3 regions of the Flavobacterium cupriresistens genome follow, and region 2 is predicted to be linked to each of the others. Evidence: riboswitches for the same ligand, from Rfam matches in the RefSeq annotation. Region 2 holds a riboswitch; each other region holds the start of a gene.

Region 1 (3,288 bases), 1.9 Mb from region 2:
GATTCTCCACGAATCACTTGTTTACTTTCTGAAATGGTATACGCATAAGTCCCATTGAGTGTGAAGTTGTGGTTTTCTATTTTTGTTTTCCATTCCAAGAGCACTTCTGCACCATACGCTCTAACTTTGTCTGTGTTTTCCGGAGACCAAACATCACCGCTGCCTTCTTTAGGAACCCAGCGTAACAAGTCCCGAATTGCATTGTAATATGCAGTTACAGAAAGAGTGAAATTTTTTGTAAAAAACTCATTGCCAATTTCACCTTGATAAGAAGTTTCAGGTTTCAAGTCAGGATTACCGCTTCCTTGCCAAAATAAGTCATTGTAAGTGGGCATTCTGAAATTCTTTGATGCGTTTAATTTTATACGATAAAAGTCTGTGAATTGGTATCTTGTTCCAAAAGAAAAAAGAAATGGATTTCCGTAATTGTCGGTTACTTCTTGACGAATACTGGCGGTATAATCCCATCTGTCCGTTACTAAATGACGCAATAACAAACTGGCAGAACCGATTTCTCTTTTTACATTATTAATACTTGAACCATATCCTTTATTTCGAGTGTAATCGATAATAGCATTTAATTTGATTTTATCATTTACATCAAAGGCTAAATCATATTTTAGAATAGAAGTCTCAACTTTTCCATAGGTAAAGAGTTCCGAATTAATGTTTCCAAAATACTTATAAGATTCTCCAATATGAGCAGCTCTTAACTTAGAAGTAAAACGATCAAAAACACTTTCCCATTCTAAAAGATTACGGGTGTTAAAATCATTGTATTTTGCTTTAGTATCACTTGGAGAAGTGAGTGAGAAGTGACGTTCTGAATCGTAAAACTGACTGTATAATTTTAAGGTGTTTTTCGGATCAATTTTATATCCAAATGAGGTATTCATACTAGTATTATAGTACGCACCATTTAGATTTTTTTGATCGATTGTTCCCGGATATTTAAAATCATTTTGAGAACTGTTTCTGGAAATACTGACTTGAAGACTGTACTTTTCTGATGCTATGGCAGCACGGTAATTTGCGCTGTAGGTGTCAAAACTTCCACCGCTAAAAAACAAATGATTAGAGAATTGTTTTTTGAAACTCAAATCATTATTAAGGTGAATACTTCCGCCGATAGCGCCACTTCCGTATAAAATACTTCCCCCTCCGGCTTTTACGGCTATGGAATTAAAATCACGTGTCCCGATCGTATTAAAGTCAGTTTGACCTAAAAATTGGGAATTAATATTGATTCCGTTCCAAATGACTGCGGTTTGTGCGCTGGTTGTCCCTCTAAAGGAAGGTCCGGAAGTCATTCCGAGTCCGTTTTCTTTAAAATAGATAACCGTATTGTAATTTAAAAGAGAGGTTAAGGATGATTGATTTCTGTTAATTACAGAATCATTCAAGGTTTGAACAGATTGTGTGCCCGAGTATTTTTTAAGATTGGTGTCCGAAACAATCACTTCTTTCAATTTTGTTATAGAATCATTCTGTGCCAAAAGGATCTGACACAATAAGAGCAAACAAAAAGACAACCGTTTTTTTAAAGTCATAATTTCTAAACTCTTGTTCCCGAGAGTTCGATATTAGTTACAAAGGCAGGTCTCCTGGCTCGCGTCTTGTTGTTTACCTTCCCATTCGCCAAAGCGAGCAGTGGTTTTGTAGTTAACAACAAGCATTCATTTCTGAACTAAGCTTACAGTTGCGGGTACAGCTCAAGTTTTTACTTGATTCCCTTTTTAATGTGCTAAATAAATCAGTAACACAACCTTAAATTTTTTGCAAAGATAAAGTTAAAATTATTGAATTTTCAAATTTGGTCTGTTTTTTATGTGAATTCCTAAAACAAATTTACAGCTGTAGGTTTATTTTGACGACTTGTCCAAAATCGACTTTATTCTGAAAAGCATCTTTCAGCGGGAGTGAAGTATGGTGGCAAAGCAGGCTTCTGATGACTCCTGCATGGGTAACAATAATTATCGGTTGGTCTGCTTTTTTTGAAATTTGCTCTGATAAAAAAGCACCGGTTCTGTCATGTAATTCAATAAAAGATTCTCCGTTTGTAGCGTGAACAGTCACAAAATCTTCCATCCACGGATTAAGTTGTTCGGGTAGAATGTCATTCCAGTTTTTCATTTCCCAATCTCCAAAATTCATTTCCATTAGTCTTTTGTCTTCCTGGTAAGAAATGGTTTTGATTTCGTTTTGAATGTGTTTTGCTAAAATTACACAGCGTTGTAAAGGGCTTGAGAAGAGAATCGCTTCTTGTGGCAATTGTGAAATGATATTTTCAAAAATAAGTTCAAAAGGTTCTGCTAGAGCGACATCAGATTGTCCGTAGCAAATGCCCTTTTCGCAGATCGTTTCGGTATGACGTACTAAATAAATTTCCATATCAAAAGAAGCGCTAAATAATAAACAACTTCACACACCTGTTGCGTAGCTCCCAAGCAGTCGCCCGTATAACCGTCAATCCATTTCTGAAAGTAACGCGCTAAAAAATAACGGGTCAAAAAAACAGGAATTAAAACCAAAAGAATCTGGTATTTGAAATAGGAAAGCACAAGTAGAGGGACTAATCCAAAGAAAAAGGAACCCAAAATTTCTTTCCAGGTATTGCTTTTAGCAATGGGTTTGCTTTTACTTGAAGCATCATCACGCGAATACTCATGAGTGAAAATGATACTAATCGCTGCCAAACGACTCAAAGCATGAGCTGAAACAAATAATAAGAAAATTTGAAAAAGTGCTGTTGAATCCTGAACTTGAAAAGGTGCTATAGATTCTGAAAGCAGTTTGAACTTTAATAAAAAAAGCAAAACCAAACCAATGGCACCATAGGCACCAATAGCGCTGTCTTTCATAATGAGTAGTATTTTTTCCTTGGTCCAGCCTCCGCCAAAACCATCACAAACATCTGCAAAGCCATCTTCATGAAAAGCTCCTGTAGTTAATATAGAAGCAATAAAAGCGAGTATCACAGCTGTTTCTACCGACAGAAAAAGAGAAAAAAAATAAAATGCCAAAAAGGAAATACTTCCAACAATCCAGCCTATCAAAGGGAAATAGCGTGTTGCTTTATTTAGATAATCGGGATTATGATCAATGTTTTTTGGACATGGAATCCGGGTGTAAAACATGAGCGCAGTGAAGAATATATGGAGTTCTTTTTTCATTGGTAAGAGTATGTAGTTATTTGGCTAAAGCCAGTTTGATTGCTTTCATGAAACCAACATCTAAAGATGTTGGCAATTGAATCTGTACAAAGGCTTTCTTTTTTTGAAATTAATG
Region 2 (3,288 bases):
ATCGAAAAGGCATCAAAAAAACCTTTCCCTACAGGCAAATTGTAGGTAAAACCAAGGTCGTACTGGTTCATATATTCCGGTCTCAAAGTACTGGAGCCAACCATGGTGTAATACAAATCATTAAAAGTGGGCATTCTGAAAATACGTTTTGCAAACGCTCTTAGATTAAAATCATGTCCTTTAAATGGAGTGTAACCCAAAAACAACGCAGGTGTTACTTCTGTTTTATCCGGAGCTTTTGCATTGTAGCGGACCTCTTCTTGTACATGCGTGCCTACAAGACTTCCCAAGACTTTAAGTCCTCCAAGTCGGTACGAACTGGCAAGAGAAACTAAGGCCGTATAACGTTGTGGATAAGAAAATAAGGTTTGGATTCCTTTTCTTGTTGCATTTAATCGGTTGTATTGCAAATCTGTGGATAATGACACATCCCACGTTGGCGTTATACTGTACATATTAACAGCGGAGAAATAGATTTCCTGTTGGTAGTAACTATCGTCGGATTGGGCGCCTTCGGTTACTGTTTCTCCTAAAATTTTGGTCGTATCTCGAGCAACATAATGTGTGTAATCGTAGCCGTATTTTGCTCTGGCCTGAAATTTATACTTCTCGCTAACTTCTTTCACTAAGAAAGCCTGAGCGAAAAAATTCTTATCATATTGCCTGAAACCGTCTTTGAACTTATTCGCCACAATAGCTCCCGGTGCTCCCCTATCTGAATCGTAATAATACACCTTGGCATCCCAGGAACCTTTATTTATTTTCCCGTAAAGCCCTGATTCTACTCTTAAAGCTTCAATATCACTGTTCATTCGGGTCGCTGTAGTATCATAAGCCAAAGAACCATCCTGATTGTTTCTGGTGTATCTGTATTTGTACTGCCCATTAGACTTGATGTATTCCGAACTTACACTCATGCTTACTTTATCGCTCAACTTCTGTTCCCATCGGAATGAAGGATTGATATAGTTGATAGACATCGTTTTGTAACGTACTAAAAGATTCGTTTTTTTTGTGCCTTCAAAAACAGGTCGTTTCGTTCTTAAGTAAATCGTAGAAGCCGCAGCAAAGTCTTTGGCAGATTGAAATATTTCGCTTTTTTGTCCGTTGTACATGGTTAAAGATTCCATGTCGTCTAAGGAATATTTCCCTAAATCTGTAACTCCGTTTTGTGCATTACCCAGTTGAATTCCGTCATAAAAAACACCTACATGATGGGTTCCCATATTACGTACATCAACCGTTTTAAGGCCACCAAGTCCGCCATAGTCTTTGATTTGGGTTCCTGCAAAATACCGTAGTGCGTCGGCAACGTTATGACTGGCCAGGTTTTCGAGTAATTTCCCTGAAAGCGTTTGTACGGGAATTACCTCCTGATAGGGTTTTGATTTTAAGATTACCTCCTTTAAAACCCGTAAACTGTCCTTTTTTACCTGAGCTTGAGGTAAAAACGGGATCAATACAATAAAAAAGAATACAAGCGTTTTTGTGGTATTATGCATCACTGATTTTATTAAATAAACTTTCAGAGATGTAAATAACAAGAAGCAATAAGACACATTCCGACTATAAAAATAGCAGGGAATATTCTTGTTCTTCAACTTTATACCACGAAAGTCTTAAACTATGTGATTATGGCAGGTCTCCTGACTTATTCTATCTTTAAATCAGCCTTCCCATCGCTGTAGCAAACAGTGGCATTAGAAACGTTTAAAGACTTATATAGAACTTACAGTAGCGGGTCTGCTCAGGATTTACACCTGATTCCCTTTTAACTATTCTCTAAAAAAACTTAGAAAAATAGACCAAAATCTGCGGCAAATATACAATTATCTTTATAATATTAAGAACTATTTAATACAATTGCTCTTACCCTAATAAAATAAAAACATCTTCCGAGTGAAAAGACTTTTAATTACTGGTATCTTATTGAATCCAAATAAGTAGAAAACAACAAAAAAAAATAAAACCAAAAAGCCGAAAACGTAAGTTTCCGGCTTTTTAAATTTTTGGAATTTGGAATTCACATTATTGTCATTTCGACGAAGGAGAAATCACACACGCTGAGCACGCACTGTATGGAATATTGGATGTAATTTCTCCTTCGTCGAAATGACGAAAAAAACAAATTAGCGTTTGGAATTTGGAATTCAGACTATTCATTTCTAGGTACGAGAAATCACAATAGTATTTTCGCTTAAGAAAGGAAAATCTTTGTCGAGTTACGTGTGTGATTTCTCCTTTGTCGAAATGACAAAAAAAGGGGCTGAAATTCCAATACTAAAATTCCAAGTTCCATACTTCTCCCAAATGTCACCCTGAGCGAAGTCGAAGGCTTATTCCCGAAATCGCCTATCTTTTAAACATAATGCCTCTAAATTCGAAATGACAAAAAAAAACAAATTAGCGTTTGGAATTTGGAATTTCAAATATTAAATTTTAACTCCTCTTATCCGGTCTGATAATCATTCTCAAAGACTGATCTCGTGCAAAATAAGCCACCATCCAGTTCCAGAACGTATTCAGTCTGTTTCTATAAGTAATCAACGATATTAAGTGTATAAACAACCAAATAATCCAGGCGAAAAATCCTTTAAAATGCCATTTTGGACTTGGTAAATCTACTACCGCTTTATTTTTCCCTATAATAGCCATCGAGCCTTTATCGTTGTAAGTAAAAGCTTTAAGAGGTTTGTTGTGAACCATCGCTTTAAAATTCTTAGCCAGATTTAACCCTTGTTGAATGGCAACCTGAGCTACCTGAGGATGCCCGTCGGGGAATTTTTGATCTCCGGCTAAAATAGCAGTATCGCCAATGGCATATACATTTTCAAGACCATTCACTTTATTGTATTGATCCGTTGCCATACGTCTGCCACGACCATAACTTTCTGTTGGAATACCCTCAAAAAGTTTAGCCGAAACACCGGCTGCCCAAATTAGATTTTTGGTCTGAATCGTTTCTCCGTTAGCAAAATGAACGGTATCATTAATATAATCGGTAACACGGCTGTTTAGTTTTACTACAACTCCCAGTTTGGTTAACGCTTCTAAAGTATCTTTTTGTGAAGCTACACTCATTGGAGCCAGTAAAGCATCTCCTCCGTCTACTAAATAGACATTGCTGGCAGATGTTTCTAATTCCGGATATTCTTTGAGTAATATATTTTTACGCATTTCAGCAAACATTCCTGAAACTTCCACTCCGGTAGGTCCTCCACCGGCTACCACAATCGTTAGTAATTTACGGCGTTTGCGAATATCTTTGGTTATAGCGGCTTTTTCGAG
Region 3 (3,288 bases), 1.9 Mb from region 2:
ATTATGGTAGTACAATATAAAGGTGAACAATACGGAAAGGAGACACAATTTACAATAAGAATCATTGGTAATAACCTTTCTAAAAGCAGTTCAAATTATCAAATAGATTTATTGGTAGGTGACAAGCAATTGCCAACTTTTACCACGTCTATTCACCAGAGTTTATCAAATTGCCTGAAAGAGATCTATTTGTTCAGAAAACATAACGGGATTAAATTTGATGCTTCTTCTGAAGTAATAAATCCTAAATTAGTGCCTTACGATAAGGTTTTGTACGATTATAATAAGTATGCTTTGTTTATGGCTTAGGTCATTTTACTTAGTAAAAATACGGAAGACTGTCTATTGAGATGGTCTTTTTTTTGTTTTCATAGAGGAGGATTAGTGCTTTACAAAGAAAAATGTTTGACACGAATTTCACGAATTGGCACGAATTATTTTGTTGGTTATGTTTTTTTGCTGCGTAATGCTTGTCTTTTCGATGTAAGGAGAAATCACACATGTTATGTATGTTTTTTATGGAATATAGATTCTTGTGTAGGCTTAACCGCAAGGGTTGCGAAGTTTAATTATAGTATAGTAAATCCTTTTAAATTTTGTACCTATTTTTTTTCACGCAGATTTAGCAGATTAGGCTGATCTGTTTACCTCTTATAAAAAATCTGTTCAATCTGCTAAATCTGCGTGAAAAAGAAAAACTCAGCGCTCTTTGCGGTTAAAAAACAGCAGACAAATGATCTATAAAATAACCACAAAGAGCGCTAGGTTTTATATAAAGTTCACGATGGTTTCTCGTATAAACCAATAGCTTGAAGCTATTATAAATTCAAATCTTTAAAACCAGAAACTTCGGTAGAAACTTCCCCTAGCCATCCACCTTCGGCACGGTTTGAATTGTAGACTTTGATGAAGTTAATTCCTTGTAGTTTTACAGGGTTTCCTTTTTTATCTACGGACCAATTGATATCGATTTGGGCTTTTTCATCGGTGTTGGACCAATTGTCGGCATAGCCCCAGTCGTAGGCGGGGTTTACCCAATACGTGCCTGTTCCGGATTTATCGAATAGGTTGGCTTTTAAGAAAGTTCCTTTTAGGGTAATGCTGGTGCCTTTCCAGGTTGGATAGAAAGGATTGCTGTGATAAGCATTTTTAGAGATATAACCCGTTTGCCCTTGATTATCAGTCCAACGAATGTAATTGGGTTCCGATGGGTTTTCAGGTTCACTTTTGGGTTGGTAATACGTCAGCTCGTAATTTTTGATGGTCGTTGGTTTATTGTGCTCTGAACCTGCAATTTCGTACCATTCGTCATCTGCTTTTCCGTTGTTGTTTACATCGCTGGAAACCATTATTATACCGGGTTCGGCCCAATTGCTAAACGCGTTTCCAAGGACAATAAAATCGTTGCCTTCTTTATTGATAATTGTGTGGTCAAATCCCATTACGATATAACCTCCAAATCCGCCAAGACTTACCAAGCTTCCTGTTGTAAGTGTCGTTTCTGCTTTTTTTCGCATGGTTTCGTCAGTGTCTTTTACAGTTGCTTCGGGTAGCGCATTTGTAAATTGCCCGGGAGCAGGAAAGAATTCAAAGACATTTTTGACTCCGTTCAGATAGGTTTTTTCATTTACATTAACGGTGATTTTTTTAAAGATTTCACCGGAATTGTTTTTTACTCTAAAGTCAATTTTATAGGTTCCGGCTTGTGCAAACACGTACATTAGATCAAGTGTGGTCGCAATTATTTTTCCATTTAACAGCCAGGTATAAGTCACGTTATCCGGATTTTTAAGTTTAGGCTGGAGGTGAAACCATTGCATTTTATCAATTGTAAAACCATTTGTTGGTTCATCAAATGTTACTTCCGGTAATACCACTTCGGAAGGTGTCTCATCTTTGGAACATCCGGTGAGGAATAGAGTTGTGGCTAATGCAATTAAAATTTTATTCATAAACGAAAAGAGTATTATTTTCTATTCTTGTTTTTGCTTTAAAAGCGAAAAAAACGAAAACGAAAACCAAATTTGAATTTGATGTTTGTGTCCGGCCTTAAAGTTTTGCTCCACGAAAACTTTAAACTATTAAGCAGTGGCAGGTCTCCTGACTTGTTTCCATTTTGAGCAACCTTCCCACATTTCTAAAAATGCAGTGGCAAAAGATTAGATTTTGAAGATTTGAAAAATCAACAGCAATCTGTCAAAATGTTGCATGAAACTTACAGTAACGGGCTTGTTCAGGATTTGCACCTAATTCCCTTTTAATCAACTACACCGAAAAATGCAGTTGAACCATTGCGCGTACAAATGTAAATAAACTCTTTGGTGCTTTTAATGTTAATTTCAAAAAAAAATAAGCGTCTTTTGTTCTTTCGACGAAGGAGAAATCGCATCCCATATTCTACGACAATTTGCTTTGCTTACGTGCTTTTTTGTACGAAAAATTTGTTAAATAATTCTTGGGTATCTTATATGATAACCGTTTTTAGAAAATATAATGTCAAATTTGAATTAAAATGGAAAAACATGAAAACACAACACACAGAACCGTTCGTATCACTTTTAGAAGTAATGAACAAGGGAGGGTATTTTACAAAACTAAAACCGGACAATACAAATAATTCGTTTGAAGTAGCGCTAAAAGTATCTTCTTACAGCGAATTAAACCTAATGGTTTCTACTTTACTTAAAGCAAGTATTAGTGTACTTAAAAATGAGGATCCTTATTTATCAGATAGTATGTCTGAGCAGGAAATAGATATAGCGACTTTGCTCGATATGGCCTTAAAACTTCTTCCGGATGATGAAATGGAATTGTTCGATGAAGTACATAAACTTCGTTTGAATGCTGATCATTGATTTGATAGGATTAGTTTAGTACACATAAAAACGCCTTCTAGATATCAATTAAAGGTTCTTTTATGAGTTATTGTCACCCTGAGCGAAGTCGAAGGCTGGTTAGGTAAAAGGGGCTTCGACTCCGCTCAGCCTGACAAATGGAAGAGAGATAAGAAAAATTGCGTATTTTTATTGCTTAGTAATCTATGTGCTAAAATTAATTGTATCCAACGGATTTATTTGATGATTTTGTAGTTTTTAGAGTCGTCCGACTTTACCGTTTTATAAATATCAAAAAGAATAAAAACTGCAGTAATAGGATTGACAAATAAAAACAGGTCTAAAAAACCGCCGTGTGTAATTTCAAAGAGAGCAAGTATTAAAAACAGTGCAAATAAAAGCAGATTAAAAATGCCGAAAAAGCAATAAAGAAAACTTAAACTTAATTTGTTCT

The links. Region 2 has a riboswitch for cobalamin ahead of LNP23_RS16765 (TonB-dependent receptor). Riboswitches for the same ligand answer to the same signal wherever they lie in the genome.
Region 1: another riboswitch for cobalamin. It lies ahead of LNP23_RS00505 (TonB-dependent receptor plug domain-containing protein); the one in region 2 lies ahead of LNP23_RS16765 (TonB-dependent receptor).
Region 3: another riboswitch for cobalamin. It lies ahead of LNP23_RS09250 (PKD-like domain-containing protein); the one in region 2 lies ahead of LNP23_RS16765 (TonB-dependent receptor).

The regions. Positions count from the first base shown of each region.
Region 1 covers NZ_CP087134.1:101,531-104,818, reverse strand. Annotated here, with positions in the region: gene LNP23_RS00505 (TonB-dependent receptor plug domain-containing protein) at 1-1,550, opposite strand, end outside; cobalamin riboswitch at 1,578-1,785, opposite strand; gene cobC (alpha-ribazole phosphatase) at 1,849-2,391, opposite strand; gene LNP23_RS00495 (adenosylcobinamide-GDP ribazoletransferase) at 2,376-3,173, opposite strand.
Region 2 covers NZ_CP087134.1:3,959,842-3,963,129, forward strand. Annotated here, with positions in the region: gene LNP23_RS16765 (TonB-dependent receptor) at 1-1,502, opposite strand, end outside; cobalamin riboswitch at 1,620-1,825, opposite strand; gene LNP23_RS16770 (NAD(P)/FAD-dependent oxidoreductase) at 2,440-3,288, opposite strand, start outside.
Region 3 covers NZ_CP087134.1:2,072,572-2,075,859, forward strand. Annotated here, with positions in the region: gene LNP23_RS09245 (hypothetical protein) at 4-309, shown strand; gene LNP23_RS09250 (PKD-like domain-containing protein) at 819-1,952, opposite strand; cobalamin riboswitch at 2,074-2,308, opposite strand; gene LNP23_RS09255 (hypothetical protein) at 2,523-2,855, shown strand.